One region of the Thermosinus thermophiluss DSM 23256 genome, then DNA from elsewhere that is predicted to be linked to it. Evidence: riboswitches for the same ligand, from Rfam matches in the RefSeq annotation. Region 1 holds a riboswitch; each other region holds the start of a gene.
The links. A riboswitch is a leader RNA that binds a small molecule or an ion and turns the genes downstream of it on or off. The one in region 1 is predicted to bind cyclic di-GMP.
Positions count from the first base shown of each region.

Region 1 (5,023 bases):
CCGCACGATAAAATTGCCGATTTTGACCTTGTCTGGGACAGTTTCGCGCAGGTAAGCGCTCAGTTCGTCCAGACGTTCCATCATACGATCCCCATATATGGAAGTCAACGTAAACGCCCAGGTAACGGCTTCAATATAAGCTGCACGAACTTCGGGACTTTCGGATTTTACGGGATGAGACACCACCTGGCGCCGCCTCGCTTTTTTGCTCAGTATGTCAAGTACCGACAAGTCCACAGCCTCCTTTCCCCGCGAGCCTTTTTAGACCTCCAGCCCGATATTGATTTCGATTGTTCCATCCTCGGTAATCATTTCCACAACCAGTGTTTTTACCCGGCTCATTCTAACGGTAACATTCTTCCCCATAACCAGCGTCGGCGGCGAAATATTAACCCGCTTACCGATCCCTTCCAATATGGTCACAGCTTGGGCAGCAACCATATTAGCCAGCTCAGCCACGGCACTCTGGGCCAACTCATTTAATTCGTCCACCGGCATACCCATCATCATGCGCGATGCTACCTTTTTGGCGGTCGCTTCATCCATCGCATAGGCGACATTCCCATGCAAGTCCATATTCAGGCCAATAAGCACATTAACGTCCATGGTAACGATAAGCTTGTCCTTCAAGGCCAACTTTCCGCGGCGAACCTGGGTAAACCCGAATTGCGGCAAAATATTCGCTACGCCTTCGACAAAGGGGGCGACTAGTTTCACGTCCACTGTTCAATCCCCCTTTCAAAACCAATGCTCAAGACAATGTGCCCAGCCGGAGTGTCAACAACAATGATTTGCGCCTCCAGCTTAGGCGTGACAATCTTAAGGTCCTTGCCGACAAACACTCCCGGAGGAGTCAGCATAAGGCCTAACCCGGCCCGCCTATTGTTTAACCAAGTAATGATATGCCCGGACAAAATATTGCCCAGTTCGGCAACTGTATCCATAATAAGCTCATCGTCAAGGTCATCTTCGCCGTTAATAGCAGCACTCAGTTTGCGTGCTGTCGCCTCAGACATATCCAGGATAATCCGCCCCGGGGCCTTCCCGGTAACCCCAATAATTACCGCCAACCCCGCCGAACTAAATATATCATTTTGCGGCAAACAATTGGCTGCCGTTATGTCCAGGCCTGCCATCTCGCACAACACCCGCCGTACCGCCGGCAACCAGCCCGTCACTATATTTTTTCCCAACTGGTCCAAAAAGCCCCACTCCCTTCCGGCTAACAACTTTACACAAGCGCGCTGATAATATTTTTCAACTCATCGTCTTTGAACGGTTTTTGGATAAACTCTTTGACACCCATTTCTCTGGCCTTTTTAACCAGTTCATCATCACCCATGGCGCTCTGAAAGATAATCCTGGCCTGGTTATCTTTGCCCAAAATTTCTTGGGCAGCCGCCAGCCCATCCATAACCGGCATGGTTATATCCATAATGACCACATCCGGTTTAAGGTCAAAATACATTGCACTGCCTTCCTTGCCATTGTAAGCCGACCCGACAAGTTCAAATTTTTCCTCGTTCTTAAAGGCCCTGGCGACAGCCCGGTGAATAAACGGCGAATCATCAACCACCAAAACGCGAACCTTGTCCATATCCAGATTAACCTCCTGTTGCCTGTTTTTTATGATCGCAATATTCATTAAAAACATCGATAAATGCTTCTACTACTGCCGGATCGAACTGGCTGCCGGCAGCAGCCTTGATTTCCTGCATCGCCTGTATCGCTGAGCGCCTGGCCCGGTAAGGCCGATCCGAAACCATAGCCTGGAAACTATCCGCCACCGCCACAATGCGCGCCCCCAGCGGAATGGCTGCTCCAGCCAGGCCGGCAGGATAGCCGCGGCCATCCCATCGCTCATGGTGATGACGGACAATATCGGCTACCGACACCATGCCCGGGATGTCGGCGATAATATCTGCTCCAATATCCGGATGCCGCCTCATTAATTCCCACTCTTCCGGCGTCAGGGAGCCAGGCTTGCCCAAAACCGCGTCAGGCATGCCAATCTTGCCAATATCATGAAGAAGCGAGGCAAGCTCAATATAATACGCTTCTTTCTCCGACCAGACAAGCTTGCTGGCAATTTTCCCGGCCAGAACCGCCACCCCGGCGGAATGACGGTAAATGTAACGATCTCGGGCTTCCAGGGCATTGACCAATGCTTTTATAACCGCAGACAAAAAGACTTCTCGCGGGCTGTCAATACCGTGACCTATCCGGGTCTTGTCAGCAAGTAGGTCCTCCAGCCAGGCGCCAGCATCGTCTAAACCCAACCATAACTTATTGTCATCATTACCTACCAGCAATTTACCCTCTCCCTTCGCCTGGCGCTATATTGCCTGCCTTTCACCCTATAGACAAGCCCATGCCGGGCGCACACAAAAAAACGGCTGCCTCAAAGCAGCCATTACCACGCAAAATAGTCATACTAATACCTGTCGACTTGGCAACCCGGCTGCCATATTCTAACCACGAATTTAGGCCCGTAGCTTTGCGTCCCCGGCTTTCACCGGGTTTGCCTTTATCAACGACAATTGATATTTCGATTTAAAATTTATAATTTTCCAACTTTTAAATTCGTGCAGGTAAGCACTTGGCTGGCAAATTCCGAAAAGGACTTTACCAACCACGTTATTGAACTTATTTTAGTTGATCTGATTATTCAAGCAGCGGCTACGTCGCCCGTCTTTTCAAAACCGCCGCCCTACAAATCGCACCAATCAGCACCATTTTACAATTTTTTTACCTTCTTAAATTATAGTCACCTTTTCGGTGACTCGCAAGGGGGTTTTTATGTTTCTACACGAAATTTTTTGTGTCAGGTTACGGCAACTGCGCCAAAAACACAACCTGACGGCTGAGCAGTTCGGCAGAATCTTCAATGTATCTAAACAAACCGTAAGCCGGTGGGAGCTAGGCGACCGTATTCCGCCGCTCGATGTTGTTGTTGCTATTGCTGACTATTTTGATGTCTCTCTGGACTGGCTCACCGGGCGAACCGACAATATGCCATAATAACTTTAGCACCAAGCCTCCAGAAATAAACAGACGGGCTCGTGCCGCCGACCCAGCCATCTAAAAAAAGTATTAAAAAGGCTTGACAACATATTTAATAATAGTCTAAGTTAATTTATGGCAATTACTTTAATAGCGATTATCTTAAAGCAATTATCCAAAGGCAAACCTGTCGAAAGGCAGGGACGCAAAGCCACGGGCCTAAGGAATAGCAGTTATTCTATGGCAGCCGGTTGCATGATTGCGGCGGGTCCTTCTATACCTTTAGCCGTATAGAAGGATTTTTTATTTTGAAAAAGGGGCGGTGATAAAAGTAAAACATACTATGTCTTTTGGGGACCTAGCTAGCAAACGGATGGTAAACTATTCAAAGCCAACAAATTCAGCGAAGGAGGCGTTATCCTGGCCGCCGCCCGGGGAGCGGCCGCGGTTAGGGGAAAGGATATGTTTATGAAATTCTTGCGCATAAACATGAAAAGCCTACTGACAAAGATGACCCTGTTTTTTGGCCTGGTCGTGCTGGCAGGGTGTCTGGCGCTCTGGTTGGTCAGTACCAACCGCGCCGGCGAGGCGGTAAAAGCCGAAGCCGAAGATGGCATGCTGAAAGTGGTCAAACAATATACGGCCATGCAGGACAATCGCATTGATACCCTCAAATATATAGTGGAAAACGTGGCGGCGCGCAATGTCGTCCGCGGCAAAGCCGGCGACCGGGAAGCTACTTTAGAAGAAAAACTCGCTGTTTTGGCTGCGGAACTGCAACAGGCAGAAAAACTGGGCTTTAAACGCATGGGTCTCATCGACAAGTCCGGCAAGGCCTTTTATCCGGACGGCAGGACCGCCGACCTTGCCGACCGGGACTACTTCAAGCAGGCGCTGGCCGGCAAAACATATATATCCAGTACATTGGTCAGCAAAGTAGACAACTCGGTCATGTTTGGCGTGGCCGCCCCGGTCCGCCACTATGCTAGCGGCGAGATAACCGGTGTGGTCTTCGGCATCGTTGACGGCGCCCATTTTGCCAAGACCGTGGGCAGCCTTTCCTATGCCCAAACTGGCTATGCCTTCGCGGTCGATAGTACCGGTAAAACGATCGGCCATAAAGATCAAGAACTTGTTCTTAAACAGGTAAATTTCATCGAAGAGGCCAAGACTAATCAAGAGCTGGCCGGACTGGCGGCTATCATCTCCCGGATGGCCAAAGGCGAGGAAGGCGTAGGTGTCTACACCTATCAAGGACAAAAGAAATATGTTGCCTTTGCCCCGGTCAAGAGCACCGGCTGGTCAGTCGCCATTAACGCCCCGGAAGATGAAGTGCTGGATAAGGTAGCCGGTCTAAACCGGGTGCTGCTGGTGGTTTCCGCGCTGGTGCTCGCCATCGCCCTGGCCCTGACGGTCTTCATCGCCCGGAGCATTGCTGTCCCGCTGAAGCTGGCGGTCGACCACTTAAGCGTCATTGCCGACGGCGACTTCACCAGGGCAGTACCGGAAAAGTTCCTCCGCCGTGAGGACGAGATCGGCCAATTAACCAGGGCGCTTGACAAACTGCAGCATGACCTGCGCCCCCTTATTGGCAGCATTCGTAGCGACGCCAAGATATTGTCGACAAGCTCGGAAAGCTTGAGCGCCGCCTCCCAGGAAGTAGCGTCATCCTCTAACGAAGTGGCCAAAGCCATTCAGGAAGTGGCTGCCGGCGCGTCAAACCAGGCCTCCAGCCTGCAGGACATCGTCGCCCTTATTGGCGCTATTTCCGCCCAGCTCGAAAAAGTCTATACCGCACTTAATAACGTTAAAGCCAATAGTGAAGAAACAACCGAACTGGCCGGCAAAGGCAGACAGGAACTGGATTTGCTCACCGCATCGATCGACAATGTCAGACAGGCTTTTCAGCTGGTTACGGAAAAACTTGCTAACCTGGACAAATCGGTCGGCCAAATTGGGGAAATCATGGGCGTAATTACCGGCATAGCCGACCAAACCAACCTATTGGCTCTCAATGCCG
Region 1 covers NZ_FNBU01000006.1:19,582-24,604, reverse strand. The annotation lists gene BLQ99_RS05065 (tetratricopeptide repeat protein) at 1-231, opposite strand, end outside; gene BLQ99_RS05060 (chemotaxis protein CheX) at 262-723, opposite strand; gene BLQ99_RS05055 (chemotaxis protein CheX) at 714-1,202, opposite strand; gene BLQ99_RS05050 (response regulator) at 1,232-1,597, opposite strand; gene BLQ99_RS05045 (HD-GYP domain-containing protein) at 1,605-2,312, opposite strand; cyclic di-GMP riboswitch class I at 2,449-2,536, opposite strand; gene BLQ99_RS05040 (helix-turn-helix domain-containing protein) at 2,800-3,021, shown strand; cyclic di-GMP riboswitch class I at 3,174-3,262, shown strand; gene BLQ99_RS05035 (methyl-accepting chemotaxis protein) at 3,466-5,023, shown strand, end outside.

Region 2 (5,023 bases), on a different contig from region 1:
CAACTGGTTCATTATGGCGGGTGAAATATACACCGCATTTGCCTTTCTTGGCGCCAGCGGCTGGGCCTATGCCCGCGGCGGCCCCACATTTTACATCCTCGGTTATGGCGCCCTGGCTTATCTGGTAGGCTACTACCTATTGCCCGCCATTTCGCCGCTGGGCCGCAAATACGGCCTGATGACCCAGCCGGATTTGGTGGAACATCTATATAAGAGCAGACCCCTGGGCATTCTGACCGCCTGCATCGGCGTCGCGTTTCTCTTGCCTTATCTGCAGCTGCAGCTTACCGGGTTGGGACTCATCATTGAAACTTGTTCCTATGGCCAGATTACCCGCGTGCCGGCAATGCTCATTGCCTTTACCATGGTGGCGACCTTTGTCTATGTCAGCGGCCTGCGGGGCGTAGCCGCGACAGCCATTATCAAAGACGTTGTCATGATGGTTGCTGTCGTCTTTTTTGGGCTGTATCTGCCTATCCATTACTTCGGCAGCGTCGGCGGCATGTTTGAGGCGCTTGACGCGGCCAAACCGGGTTTTCTCGCCTTGCCGGGCGGGACCAAAAACCTCGATGTCAGCTGGGTAATGTCCACCCTCGTGGTGACCAGCTTGGGCTTTTATATGTGGCCCCATTTTTCGGCCAACAGCTTCAGCGCCAAGAACCCCGATGTCTTGCGGCACAACGCCGTATACCTGCCGCTCTATCAGTACTGCCTGATTTTCCCCATGCTGATTGGCTTTACCGCCCTGCTGGTCATTACGCCGCCGCTGAAAACGCCGGATATGGCCTTTATGACCATTGTCCAAAAAGTATTCCCCGGGTGGGCGTTAGGCCTCGTTGGCGGCGCCGGCGCCCTGGCCTGCATGATCCCGGCGGCCGACCTGCTGCTATCTACGTCCATGCTGTTTACCCGTAATATTTACGGTAAAACAATTGGCAAAGACACCAGCCCGGAAAAAATGGGCCAATTAGCCCGGGTAGTCGTCCTTATCCTTACGGCCATAGCTTTGTACCTGGCTATCTACAAACCTAATATGCTTGTCAATCTCCTGCTTACCGGCTACTCCGGCGTAACCCAGTTCTTCCCCATGATTGTCCTGGGAATGTTCTGGAAGAAGGCTACCAAGATAGGAGCATATACCGGCCTTATTGTCGGCGAAGTTATTGTGTTCGCTTTAATTCTCAACAAAATGGATCCCTTCGCCATTGCCGGCTTGAATCTTAATGCCGGGTTCGTGGCCCTGGTGGTTAACATGATTGTATTTGTCAGCGTCAGCTTGCTTACTTACACGCCGGTAGCTGACAAAGACCAATCACCGCAGACGGCGAAAGCATAATACCAATAATTTAAGAAGGCTTTGGTTAAGACGGCGCAGCCGTCAGTAAACCAAAGCCTTCTTTTTATGTCCACCCAACTCGCCTTCCTTAATTTTTAAGGTTCGGTTGTCAAGCGGCTTATTTACCCGCCCGACGCATTTTGCCAGGCAGGCCGTAGGACTGCTTCCAGCCCCGCCACTACCTCCGGCCAAAACAGGTGCTGCTCGCTTTTTATTGCTTCAAGCGCCTGATGCGGCTCCAGCCCGGTTCGGGATTCCCGCCCCGACGTATAAAGGTCAAATGTATCGGCGACTGCGACGATGCTTGCCAGCAAACTGATTTCGCCGCCCCTTATCCCGGCCGGATAACCGCTGCCGTCGCAGCGCTCATGATGCTGGCCAACGACGGTCAAAACCGCGTCTTCCAGTGCCAGCGGCCGGAGCATGTCGCAGCCGACGCGGGGGTGTTGCTTTACCATTAGCACCTCCTCCGGTCGCAGTGGATCAGCACGGTTGATGGCCTCGGGCGGCACCAGTACCATGCCGACGTCGTGTAGCAGCGCGCCAAGGCAGACCGCCTGCCCGGCCTGCCTGGCCAGCCCCAGTTTTTCGCCAATCATGACCGCCAGCAGCGCCACATTCAAAGAATGGGAATAAACCCAGCCTGCATACCCGACCAGCGTTTTCAAGTGAATACTCCAAAAGCTTTGGCGGCCATTTTCGATAAGCTCGCCTACCCGCGCCGCCGCCGCCGCGATCAGTTCCTGGTCCAACCCAGGGATGGCTGCGGTTAGCTTAGCTACTGCAGCAACCACTTGCTCCCCATCTTGCGTTCTGCGGGGGGGGGGGGGGGACGTAAACTCGCCCCCCTGTCGCTTAAGCACTACTTTACGCTCTAGCAGCCGCTGATAGATCTGCGGCGTTATTTTTTTGCCTTTGGCCACCAGTAATACGCCGTCCGCATCATAAATATCGCGGTCGGCAATGCTGATTACCGTCTCTAAGCTGCCGTTTCCGCCTGCCCCTGTCATTACGTTTCCCTCCCCGCAAAACTTGTACGCCAACCAACAGAGAAACATAGATACCAGGTTGCCTACGGAAAAACAGCAAAAAAGCAGGCTTTCCGCCTGCCAACCAGCTTATAGTCGCATCATCATTGCATATATACAACAATTAGCCCTAATGCTAATTGGCAACCTGGCGATCATAGACACCTAATGTCCTTAGACCCATGGCTTTGCGTCCCCGGCTTTCACCGGGTTTGCCCAAATTTTGCATATCAAAATATGTCGATTCCACCTTTCTTTAATTTTTATCATACTATAGTCGTTGGGTCTTGACAAGTCTCTTTTAGGGAAATAAGTCCTATTTTGAGGAATTTAGTCCTATTTTTGGAGAAATAAGTCATATTTGGGAGAATTTAGTCCCAGTTGGCGCCACAGACCGGTCCGGCCGCCGCTTGGGGGTTAGCAACCGCAGCGCCGATCCACCGCTCCAACTCTCTTAACCGATCAATATCCCCCGCTGGCGTAACCGGGGCATTGTTTCCTGACCGGCACCTTATGACAAAGACTTCCTGTTCGCAGATTTAATTCTGCACCAGGAAGTCTTTGTCTTTCCCCTGTTTAAGATTGGCAATTCAGTTAAGGAATATTACCCGGGAAATGGCGGTGTTGCGCTTCTTCATGCTTACACGTTGAACCGGAAATAGACCACGTCGCCGTCTTGCATCACGTAGTCTTTGCCTTCCAGGCGGATAAGGCCCTTTTCCCGGGCCGCGCCGTAGCTGCCGGCGGCAACGAGGTCAGGATAGGACACGACTTCGGCCCGGATAAAGCCGCGCTCAATGTCGCTATGAATTTTGCCGGCCGCCTGCGGCGCCTTGGTACCCTGCCGGATGGTCCAAGCCCGCACTTCCTGCTCGCCGGCGGTGAAAAAGGTAATCAGACCCAAAAGCTTATAACCGGCCTTGATGAGCTTGTCCAGTCCCGATTCAACGAGGCCCAGCTCGGCGAGAAACTGCTTGGCTTCCTCGTCGGACAGCTCGGCAATTTCCGCCTCGAGTTTGGCCGAGACGGCGATCACTTCCGCCCCTTCCCCGGCGGCATACTGTTTCACCACCTGCACATACGGGTTGGCGTCCGGATCGGCTACATCGTCTTCGCTCACATTGGCGACAAATAGCACCGGTTTAAGAGTAAGCAGATTGAGATCGCGCACCAGGGCCTGCTCTTCTTCGCTTAAGCCCAGTCGCCGCGCCGGCTGCCCCTCACCCAGCCCTGCGCGCAGGCGCTCAAGGACGGCAAACTCGCTCTGGGCTTTTTTATCGCCGGCTTTGGCCATTTTTTGAGTGCGTTCAAATCTTTTTTCCACCGTCTCCAGGTCGGCAAGACACAGTTCGGTGTTGATAATCTCGATATCGCGCAAGGGGTTGAGCGCCCCTTCGACATGGGTAATGTTAGCATCGGCAAAGCAGCGTACCACCTGGGCCACGGCATCGACCTGGCGGATATGGGACAGAAACTTGTTGCCCAGCCCCTCACCCTGGGATGCGCCCTTCACCAGCCCGGCGATGTCGACAAATCGCATGGCCGTGGGCGTCGTCTTGCGCGGCTTATACATCGCCGCCAGCTTCCCCAGCCGCTCGTCCGGCACTTCCACCACGCCCACGTTGGGTTCGATGGTGCAGAAGGGGTAGTTGGCCGCTTCCGCCCCTGCCTTGGTAATAGCGTTGAACAAGGTGCTCTTGCCGACATTAGGCAGCCCGACGATACCTACTTCCAAATTGGTGCTCATGTAAACTCCACCTTACTGCAAAGATAATCATGCCAATAAATGGCGCCACAAAGCATGAAAAAATTTTTAACCACTGAGAACGCAGAGGCGCGATATTCATCGCGCTAAAGCCAAAATTATCCCTCTCCGCGTCCTCCGGTTCCCCTCCACTTTTCATGCTAGCGTTAACCTATATATTTTAGACCATCCAGCCGCTATTGGCAAGGCTTCTATCTCTCCCTGTCCCGCCAGTTGACCCAGACGTATTTCAGCCGGGCCATGCCGAGGAGGATAAACACCGACCCGGCAATGACGCCGACGGTGACGTTAATGATGCGGCCAAAATCGGTGCCGATGGCCACGAGGACGATCCCGGTGATAAAGGTGGACAAACCGAGGAATAATTGGGCAAGCATGAATACCTCCGACGGTTAATAAGTTATCATGCTAATATTCTGCCTCGATTACCCTGATTCCTTGCGCCGTCAGGGCTGCCCGCGCGGCCAGCATCTGTTCGCGCCGGGCAGCGGGTACGCCGGCCAGGGGATAGCGGCGGCCAAGGCCTTCCCATTTGGCCCGGCCAAGAGTGTGGTAGGGTAATAGTTCCACGGAAACGGGCCGCGGCAGGCCATGCAGCAGATCGGCCAACGCCGCAAAATCCGCCGCCGTGTCGGTTAAACCGGGAATGACGACATACCGCACCGTCACCGGTGCGCAACCGACTGCCGTCCGCAGGTTTTCGCCAATCGGTCCGGGCGATCTCCCGGTAAGCCAGACATGCTTGTCGGCAAGCGCCGCTTTAATGCTAAACAGCACGGCGTCAGTATAGGGAAGCACCATCGCCATTTTTTCCGGTGAAGCAAAGCCGGCCGTGTCCAAAGTGGTATGAATGCCCTGCCGGCGGCAGGCGCGAAACAGAGCGGCCACAAACTC
Region 2 covers NZ_FNBU01000010.1:58,487-63,509, forward strand. The annotation lists gene BLQ99_RS07610 (sodium:solute symporter family protein) at 1-1,336, shown strand, start outside; gene BLQ99_RS07615 (HD-GYP domain-containing protein) at 1,459-2,346, opposite strand; cyclic di-GMP riboswitch class I at 2,504-2,591, opposite strand; gene ychF (redox-regulated ATPase YchF) at 3,005-4,111, opposite strand; gene BLQ99_RS07625 (hypothetical protein) at 4,321-4,506, opposite strand; gene pflA (pyruvate formate-lyase-activating protein) at 4,538-5,023, opposite strand, start outside.
Region 2: another riboswitch for cyclic di-GMP. It lies ahead of BLQ99_RS07615 (HD-GYP domain-containing protein); the one in region 1 lies ahead of BLQ99_RS05045 (HD-GYP domain-containing protein).

Region 3 (5,023 bases), on a different contig from region 1:
ACGTCTGTTCGATCAAGATACTCAAACAAGTAAGGAGCGGGAGCCCCGCGTCCACCATTGTCGCAAACTGACGGCAAAATAAAGCGAGGTCTTTGACGGTTACCCGCCTTACTAAATTGATAAGATTGTGAATGGAGAAGGACACCTTCTTTTCTTTTATCTGAGTTACAAAATATCCCTGGTTACGAATATACGCTGCAACGGCAGCCTCGTTTTCGGCCAAAATAGTACCTGTCATCACTTGTCCGGTACGGTCTTTGGCTTTATATTCAAACGGTTTGGCCACCTGTTCCACTCCTGTCAAAAGCGTCTACCGTATCATATTCTGTAAACGCTGAAATGATTATCCATTAATCAGCTTCAGGAACATTTCCTGGTCCATTGCCCGTGCCAGGGCATCTTCCCTGCTAATAAGGCCGCTCCGGTACAAATCGCGCAACGCCAAGTCCATAGACTGCATTCCTTGCTTGCCGCCGGTTTGGATAACCGAAAGAAGTTGATGGGTTTTGCCCTCCCGGATAAGGTTGCGCACTGCCGGCGTAGCCACAAGCACTTCCAAGGCGGCCACCCGACCCCTTCCGTCCTGACGGGGTAAGAGCTGCTGGGCAATAATCCCCTGGAGGGTAAGGGAGAGCTGCACCCTGATTTGCTGTTGCTGATAAGGCGGAAAGGCATCGATAATCCGGTCAACTGTCTGAGCCGCGTCAGCGGTGTGCAAAGTGGCAAAGACCAGATGGCCTGTTTCCGCCGCCGTCACCGCAATGGCAATGGTTTCCGCGTCCCGCATCTCCCCGACCAGGATAACGTCGGGGTCCTCGCGCAGGGCAGCGCGGAGGGCATTGGCGAAAGAACGGGTGTCGGTGTTTATTTCCCGCTGGTTGACAATGCTCTTTTTATGCTGGTGCAGGTACTCGATGGGGTCCTCCAAAGTGATGATATGACACGACCGTTCGCTGTTAATGAGATCAATCATAGCCGCCAGCGTTGTTGACTTGCCGCTTCCCGTCGGACCGGTTACCAATACCAGTCCCCGCGGCTTACGGGCCAGCGTTTTTATTACTTCAGGGTGGCCCAGTTCGTTAAGGGTAGGTACTTTCTCGGCAACAACCCGGACGGCTATGGCCGTAAAGCCGCGTTGCCGGAAAGCGTTCACGCGGAAACGGCTAAATCCAGCGATCGCATAGGAAAAATCGATTTCTCCCTGTTTACGGAATTTTTCTTGCTGCTGTGCATTAGCTATGGATTTGAAAAGTTGATCTGTTTCGTCGGCAGTAAGTGGTGACCAGTCCGTATGGACAAGATTACCGTGAATACGAAAGACCGGTGGCACCCCCACGGTAATATGAATGTCTGAAGCCTGGCGCTGCACCGCTTCCCGTAATAAACCTTCCAGTGTCATTTAATTAGCCCCCGTATTCGCCAGTATAAGCAACACGCATAACCTCTTCTATGGTTGTTATTCCCGCTAAGGCCTTGTCAATGCCGTCCTGGCGCATGGTATGCATGCCTTCCTGCTTGGCGACCGCTGCCAGTTCGTCGCTGGATGTCCGCCGGTTGATAAGCTCCCGCAAACTCGGGCTAACCTTCATCACTTCGTGAATAGCTACTCGGCCGCGATACCCGGTATGACTGCAACGCGGGCAGCCAGCGCCGCGGTATAGCGTAATTTCCTGACCAGGCAAATATCCAAGAAACAACCGCTCCGGCGATTCAGCCTCCGGACTGTATGGCTTCTTGCAATCCGGACAAATGACCCGTACCAACCGCTGGGCCACGACGCCCAAAACGGACGAAGCCACTAAAAATGGTTCGACGCCCATATCGATCAACCGGGTTATCGCCCCCGGCGCATCGTTGGTATGGAGGGTAGTAAAAACCAAATGACCGGTTAAGGCGGCCCTGATGGCAATATCCGCTGTCTCGGCATCGCGGATTTCCCCCACCATGACGATATTGGGGTCTTGGCGCAGTATTGACCGCAAACCGCTAGCGAAGGTTAAACCGGCCTTATAATTGACTTGCACCTGATTGATCCCGTCAAGGCGGTATTCCACCGGGTCTTCGACCGTAATAATGTTTTGGCCGGGAGAATTAATTTCCGTCAAAGTGGAATACAGCGTAGTCGTCTTGCCTGAGCCGGTAGGCCCGGTGATAAGAATCATGCCGTAAGACTGGGAGTACATTTGCCGGTACCGTTTAAGATTCGCCGGGGAAAACCCTAGCTTGTTAATATCAAGAATAACCGCCCGCTTATCCAATAGGCGCATTACTACTTTTTCGCCCAGAATAGTAGGGAGAGTAGATACACGAATATCAATATCGCGGCCTGCTTCCTGAACTTTAATTCGTCCGTCCTGGGGCACGCGTTTTTCGGCAATGTCCATTTCGCTCATAATTTTTATCCTTGAGACAATTGCCGCGTGAACATGGCGGGGAAAGGTGACCACTTCCCGCAAAACACCGTCCACCCGGAAGCGCACCCGCAAGTGTTTCTCCTGTGGCTCTATATGGATATCACTGGCCCGTTCTTTAACGGCCTGGCTAATGAGAGAATTGACGATACTGACTACCGGCGCGTCATCGGAGGTAGTAACTTCGACAATATTACCCGTATCTTCCGGGCGCAGTTTGTTCACCGCTTTTTCTACCAGCTCTTTTACACCATAAGTTTCGCTGATCGCCCGAACGATCTCTTTCTCCGCGGCAATAACCGGCTCGACTTCACAGCCGGAAACCATGCGGACATCGTCAATGGCATAAAAGTTGGTAGGATCTACCATGGCCAGCGTCAGTTTGCGGCCTTCTTTTTTGATCGGTATTACTTGGTAGCGCTCCGCCAGGGAAGCCGGAATAGCCGCCGCTGCCTCCGGATTTGGTTGGATGCTTCTCAAATCGATATGAGGTACCCCAAGCTGAAATTCGAGGACCTCAATCATACTGTCCTCAGTTATATACCCGAGGTTGATCAGAACTTTCCCCAGCCGCTCCCCCGTCTTTTTTTGCACGTTAAGGGCTTTGTCGAGCTGCTCGGGCGTTATGAGACCTGCTTCAAGCAATAAATCGCCTAAGCGTTTCCGTGTTTTCACCATGCCCGCCCCCATAAACGAAAAACAACCGCCACCAGCAAAAACGTTATTTTGCATCTGGTCGGTTGCACTACTTGCTCGGTCTGGACTAAGTGCCCACATTACCGTCCGGACTTCATCACACCCATTGCAGTATTCTTTTGGCTGCGTATATATTCGTAATAAATTGGTAAAAATCCTGCAATGAAGCGGACGGGTTTACAATATTTCAAAGAACTGTTAATTCATGTAACCGTTGTTTTAAGCTCCCGGCCATAACCTCCCGCGGCGCCTCGCGGCCTGTCCACAGAGTAAAAGCCAAAGCGCCCTGCTCGACCAGCATGCCAACACCGCCTACCGTTTGGTGTCCGCGCCTGGCGGCCTCGTGCAAAAACCGGGTCTCATTCGGATTGTAAATTAAATCACAGACAACGGCTCTAGGATTGAGTTTTTTCCATTCAATATCAGGCATCTCATGACTATTGGGCCACATTCCCACCGGCGTGCAATTGATAATTATATCACAGTCGGCCAAATGACGGCTAAGTTCTCCAGCCAGCCAGGGGGATGATGAAATGGTCTTGTAATCGGCGGCAAAAGAAGCCGCCAGCGCTGCCGCTTTATCTTCGTTACGCGCTACGACGGTAACCCATGCTGCGTTATTATGGATAAGCCCGGCGGCCACGGCGCGGGCGGCCCCGCCCGCCCCCAACAGAACGACTCTTTTTCCGTTCGGCTTGACGCCAGCCGCCGCAAGAGCGGCAATAAAAGCGGCGGCGTCAGTATTATGGCCAGCTGTCCGCCCGTCTTCGATGACAATAGTATTTACGGCGCCAACCATGCGGGCGGTATCGTCCAAGGCGTCTAAATGCGCCATAACTGCCACTTTATGGGGGATGGTAACATTGGCTCCGGCAAACCCCATGGCCTTCAACCCGGCGATAGCGGCGCCAAGATCATCAGGTTTTACCGCTAAGGGTAAATACACATAATCCAGCCCCAGGTACCGGAAAGCCGCATTCTGCATCGCTGGCGAAAACGAATGCTCTACCGGCCAGCCCAGGAGGGCAACGGGTTTGGTCTTGCCGGTAATCATAGATACACCTCCGGCCGCCGGTCCTGCCAGACCGACATTTTCTCCCGTGCCTTCGCGACTAACGCAAAGTCGGCCTCGGCATACAGAATCGTTTCTTCCTCTCCGCCTTCCGCCAAAACTTCTCCCGACGGCCCGATAAGCATCGAATGGCCGTAGAAAGGATTCCCCTTGTGCTCGCCAACGCAATTGACAACGCAAAGAAATACCTGGTTTTCGATAGCCCGGGCGCGGCTTAACAAATGCCAGTGCTCGCCGCGGGCGGCCGGCCACTCAGCAGGAAGAAAGATGATTTTTACCCCTTCTTGCGTAAGCGAGCGAAACAATTCAGGAAACCGCAAGTCATAGCAAATGGCAATACCAGCCGTGACCCCATTTAAATTAAAAGTACACCGGCGATCACCGGCGGCAAAAAAACGTTCTTCCCCCATCATACTGAAGAGGTGGATCTTTCGGTACTCGGCGGCAACATTTCCGTCCGGACCTATTACTACCGCGCCGTTATAAACTTTTTCGTTTTTTCGTAGCGGTATGGAGCCGGCAATGATATAAGTGCCATATTTCCTGGAAATATTTAGCATTTCACTGATCGTCGGACCTTCAACATCCTCGGCCCACTTGTCCACGTCCCGCAAGGCATACCCGGTTGTCCAAATCTCCGGCAGGACGACAACATCTGCCCGGGCTGCTCCTTCCCGAGCTAACGCCAGCCCGCGGCGGCGATTTTCATCGACGGCGCCGGCAATAACTTTCATCTGTACCAACGCAATACGCATTTTATCACCCTGTTCTTATTTCATGAGTCCTTTGGCCCGTAATAGTAGCACGGCCAATTTTTCGAACTGCCTCTGGATTTTTGTTCCGA
Region 3 covers NZ_FNBU01000002.1:131,038-136,060, forward strand. The annotation lists gene BLQ99_RS01955 (type II secretion system F family protein) at 1-286, opposite strand, end outside; gene BLQ99_RS01960 (type IV pilus twitching motility protein PilT) at 344-1,399, opposite strand; gene gspE (type II secretion system ATPase GspE) at 1,404-3,089, opposite strand; cyclic di-GMP riboswitch class II at 3,137-3,220, opposite strand; gene BLQ99_RS01970 (shikimate dehydrogenase) at 3,295-4,161, opposite strand; gene BLQ99_RS01975 (carbon-nitrogen family hydrolase) at 4,158-4,934, opposite strand; gene BLQ99_RS01980 (YqeG family HAD IIIA-type phosphatase) at 4,950-5,023, opposite strand, start outside.
Region 3: another riboswitch for cyclic di-GMP. It lies ahead of gspE (type II secretion system ATPase GspE); the one in region 1 lies ahead of BLQ99_RS05045 (HD-GYP domain-containing protein).

Region 4 (5,023 bases), on a different contig from region 1:
TGCGGCCGTCTCTTTGCCTAGCTCATTAAGGTGCGCAACCGCCCCCACAATCTGCTGACTGCCGGCAGCGAGCTGGTCAATAGCCACGGTAATTTCTTTGATTTGGCTAGATATTCTTGTAACCAAACTAACAATTTCCCGGAAGGTCTGGCCGGCGGTATTGACGACTTCCGCCCCCATCCTGACGGCCTGGTTTCCGCTTTCCATCGCCACTACCGCTTTTTCCGTCTCTCCCTGGACTTCGCTAATCAAAGCGGCAATCCGTTTAGCCGCTTCCTGCGACTGTTCAGCCAGTTTTCTTATTTCCTCGGCAACAACGGCAAAACCGCGGCCCGCATCCCCGGCGCGCGCCGCCTCAATGGCGGCATTCAGGGCCAGCAGGTTTGTCTGACTAGCAATGCCGGCGATAGTATCCACAATTTGGCCGATCTGGTCGGACCGGTTACCAAGACTGGTGACCGCCTGGGCGGATGCGGCTACGGTCTGCTCAATCTGCGCCATCTGGCCGACCGCCTGGTCTACCAGACTGCTGCCGTTTTGGGCCTTACCGGCCGCCTGGTCCGCCTGACGCGCAACCAGATTGGCATTATCCGCCACCTGCTGAATACTCGCCGACATCTCCTGCAACACCGCTGTGGTACTTTCCAGCTCAGCCAGCTGCCGTTCAGCGCCTTTAGCCACACCAGTGATGGAAGCGGCTACCTGGCCGGCTGCCTGCGAAGACTGGTCGGCACTGGCCGTAAGCTCTTCGCTTGAAGCGGCTAAATGCTCGGCATTGGCATTTATCTTCTTTACCAGTTCTTTCAACTGGTCAGTCATGGTGTTAAAGGCTATAGCCAACTGGGCAGTTTCGTCACGGCCGGTCACCGGCAGCTTCTGCGTAAAATCCCCTTGGGCCACCGCGCGGGTAAATTCCACTACCTGGCCGATTGGCCGGGCAACCGACCGGGCAACGGTCATGGCGATAACGATGATCACCAGTGTCACTGCCCCTACCATTGCACCCGATACCAAGAGCTGACGGCGGGCGCCGGCTAATGCTTCCTTTTCCGGCAGCTGAATAATTACGCCCCAGCCGGTGCTGGGAACAAAAGCATAGCCGGCCAGTTTCTTTTCACCTTCAAATTCATAGGTGATAAAGCCGGTTGTCTTGGCAACGGCCTCTTTTACCGGCGGCAAATCGCTGACATTCTTAAGGCTGTCGACAAAATTCTTTACCGGGTGTGAAATCAGCCTGCCCGTGTTGTCAGTAATAAAGGCATATCCGGTTTCGCCCGGTTTGATCGCCCGGGCTTTGGCATCAAGTCTCCCCAGATCGACGGTAGCACACACGGCGCCTACCACTTCCCCTTGGGAATTCTTCACCGGAACGCCAATAATTACGGTAGGCCGTCCGGTTAATTTAGAAATTAAGGCATCGCTTACGGCTACCGGCGCCCCCTTCATTATTGCCTGGAAATAAGCCCTGTCGGCGATGTTGACAGGCTCGCCCGCATCGCGGGCAATCTGGCGTCCGGTCGCATCGGCCACATAAACATTGGTGAAATCAGCATATTGCTGTTTAACCAGCTTTAACAGCGGAACTTGTTGCGCCGGATCCATGCTCATAAGTTGCGGGGTCTGACTTATTAGCCGCAAAACATCAATCAAGGACTGGATCATGCTTTCAGTTTCACCGGCCAAAGCTGCCGCCATCCGCTTATTGTCCTCATATGTACTCTGCACGTCTTTCTGATAAGTCTGGTAGGAAGTGATGCTGCTTAGAACTACCAGCGGAACCAGCGCAACCAGAGCGAAGATCAATAGTAGTTTAGTCCTCATCGGAAACCGGGAAAGTAGGTTCGTCATATGCCGCCTCCTCTTTGTTTTTTGCAAAAATAAAAAAGGCAGACTAATGCTGCCTAAATAAAATCAGTTAATTCCTTAACCGGCAGCTGGCAATCATAGACAAGAAGTCCTTAGACCCTATAGCTTTGCGTCCCCGCCTTTCGACGGGTTTGCCCAATATTTAGTTCCAAAAGGTAGGCTATTACTCATTTTATTTTATAAATAGGTGCACCGTTAGTCAAGTCAAGTCCCCGCTCTTTGCCAAATGGTTCCGGACAAAAGTTAACCACAAGCGGGCGGCATGGGACAGATAGCGCCGCTTGTTCCAAATGATCGACATTTGGAGAAAGAGCTGCGGGTCGGCCAGCGGAACCGCAACAATGGTTTTAGGGTCCAACTGCTCGCAAATTTTGCTGGGCAAGAGGGCAATGCCAAGATTGGCGGCAACAATTTGGGTCATCAATTCCCGTTGGGACGTCTCGAAAATAACATTCGGCTGAAACCCGGCAAGACGGCAGCGGTCGATAATTGCGTCATGAAGACTAAAGTCTTCACGGTATAAGACAAAGGCCTCGTCAGCGAGAAGGGCAAAGTCGACCTCCGGATACTGGCTCAAGGGATGGTTAGGATGCATGATGACCCGCAAAGGATCTTGCGTAAATTCGATCACTTCGTAGTTTTCATTATTGCTCGGACTGCATATTACACCGATATCGAGCGACCCGTCCTGGATGGCAAGTTCAACTTTTTTCGAACCATACTCAAACAGGACAATATCAATATTGGGATAGGTCCGCCGGAATTCGCCGAGCAGCTCCGCAAAGGCCGTAGCCCCCGTTATCGGCGGGAGGCCAATACTGACTTTGCCCTTTTCCAGCTTAACCATGCTTTCGAATTCGGCAGTAATATTCTGAAACAGCGACACAACATGCTGCGCCTGAGAAAACAGTATTTCTCCCGCGTCAGTCAGCTCGACATATTTGGAATTGCGGTTAAAGAGGACCACCCCAAGCTCGGTTTCCAAATCTTTTATCATTTTGCTGATTGTCGACTGTGAGACATATGCGGCCTGGGCTGCCTTACTAAAGCTTTTGTGCCGGGCAACTTCCACAAAATATTCCAAATGGCGTATATCCATAATTTTTCCCCCTCTTAATCATACCATTGATTTTGTCGATAATAAACATTTTAATTATTGATTTTATTTATCCTAAAAAAACGCAGGCTGCATTTTAAACTGCAGCCTGCATCTCAGGTAAGATTGCTTGGGTTTGGCCCACGCCATGCTTACAACTTTTATCAAGCGTACTTCATCAAGACGCCTTTTAACTGGTCGGCAATCCGTTCACAGTGGTCAAGGGCATCCTCTTGCAATTCCAGTATTTCTTTCCACTTAATAATATCGATAGGGTCAACATTGCCGATAAAAAGACGTGCGACTTCTTCGCGATAGATATGGTCGCCCTTTTCTTCCATTTCAACAATATTTTTCGTAAGATCCAGTATTTTTTCCCGATTACCCTTGATATTGGCCAGTAAATCGAAGACTGAAACTAATTCGTCGGTGCACAACACGAGCAGCTTGCCGAGCTCAATGGCACCGCCGGTTGGCTTGCTAACGCGAAAAAGGGCCATCCGCTCCACAATGTCCTCGACATAGTCGACAATATCGTCCAATTGATTGGTAAGGGCGAAAATATCTTCTCTGTCCAGTGGGGTAATAAAGGTCTGGTGCAGATTGTCAAGAATTTCATCGTTAAGTTCGTCCGCCTCATGTTCCAGGTCAAAAACCTGTTTGACCTTTTCCGGCAGACTTTCCGGCCGGATCAGGGCGTCATGGAGGATATAGGCGCCCTTTTGGGCCAGTCTGGCGCTTTCGGAAAACAATACAAAGAATTTATTTTTTTTCGAGTTTAAAGCTAACATATACGTACCCCCCCATTTAAACTTCTGTTTTATGTTTCCCCGTGCGGTCCCCGCTATCCTTGCGCGGCGACAATAATGATCACTGAGTTAACTGGCTCGTCCGGCGCCCAAAGACAATGTATACGGATAAGGCCAATAAGGCCGGGGCCATGGTCCATAGATACATGGTCTTATAACCGGTTAGCTGGGATACCAAGCCCCAGATCACCGAGCTGAAGCCAATGCCAAGATCAAAGCCAATAAAAAAAGTAGCGTTGGCCGCCCCCCGCCGGTTTGGCGGCGCCTGCAGGACCGCCATGGCTTGCAAACCGGGCTGCACCGCGCCAAAACCTGCGCCGTACACGATGCCTGCCGCTAAGAACCAGGCCAAACCCTGCGCCAGGTAGAGCAAGAACATGGCTACCATAACCAAAACCAGCCCGGGAATGACGACAATATCGAACCCGCGCCGGTCGGCAAGCCGTCCGGCGAGCGGCCGGGCTACCGCCAAAGCGGTGGCATAAGCGGTGAAAAAGGGGCCGATATTGCCAATGCCCTGCTGGGCAGCATAGAGCGCCAAAAAAGCTACGATCGCACCATAGGTCATGGTCACAAAGAAGATCACCAACGCCGGCCGCAGCGCCACCTTTTCCAGCAGAACCGTTTTGGCGTTAGCGGCGTTAATGTGCCGGTAACCAATGCTGAGGGCCAACCCAGCGGCTATCGTCACGATAAAAGCAGATACCAAAAATAAAACGGAAAAACTGAAATGACTGGTTAAGTAGAGGCCTAATGCCGGGGCAAAAGCCATCGCAGCCGTCGTAGTTAAGCCGAAATATCCCATCCCCTCTCCCAGCCTGGCTTTGGGAATAATATCGGCCGCTACCGTACTGGCGGCTGTGCTGGTAGCGCCCCAGCCAAAGCCGTGGATAAAGCGGATTAACAGCAGGATCCCCAGCGACGGCGCCCAGATGTAAGCCAACACCGCGCTGATAAAGACGGCCAGTCCGGACAGGAAAATGCCCTTGCGGCCGTAATAGTCCAGTGCTTGCCCCGCCACGGGACGCATTATGACCGCCGCGACGGTAAAGATGCCAACGATCAAGCCGGCCGCGGCGTCACTGCCGCCCAAGTGCTTGGCATAAACCGGTAAAGTCGGCAGCAGCATCTGAAAGCCGCAAAAGATGAGCAGGTTAATCGTGCAAATCAAAATAAAATCTCTGGTCCACAGCCGTTCCCGCAAGCTATCCGCACTATCCCTAACTGCCATTGTCTCATTCCTTCCACCGCC
Region 4 covers NZ_FNBU01000013.1:47,833-52,855, reverse strand. The annotation lists gene BLQ99_RS09030 (methyl-accepting chemotaxis protein) at 1-1,848, opposite strand, end outside; cyclic di-GMP riboswitch class I at 1,927-2,012, opposite strand; gene BLQ99_RS09025 (LysR family transcriptional regulator) at 2,066-2,965, opposite strand; gene BLQ99_RS09020 (DUF47 domain-containing protein) at 3,127-3,753, opposite strand; gene BLQ99_RS09015 (MFS transporter) at 3,833-5,002, opposite strand.
Region 4: another riboswitch for cyclic di-GMP. It lies ahead of BLQ99_RS09030 (methyl-accepting chemotaxis protein); the one in region 1 lies ahead of BLQ99_RS05045 (HD-GYP domain-containing protein).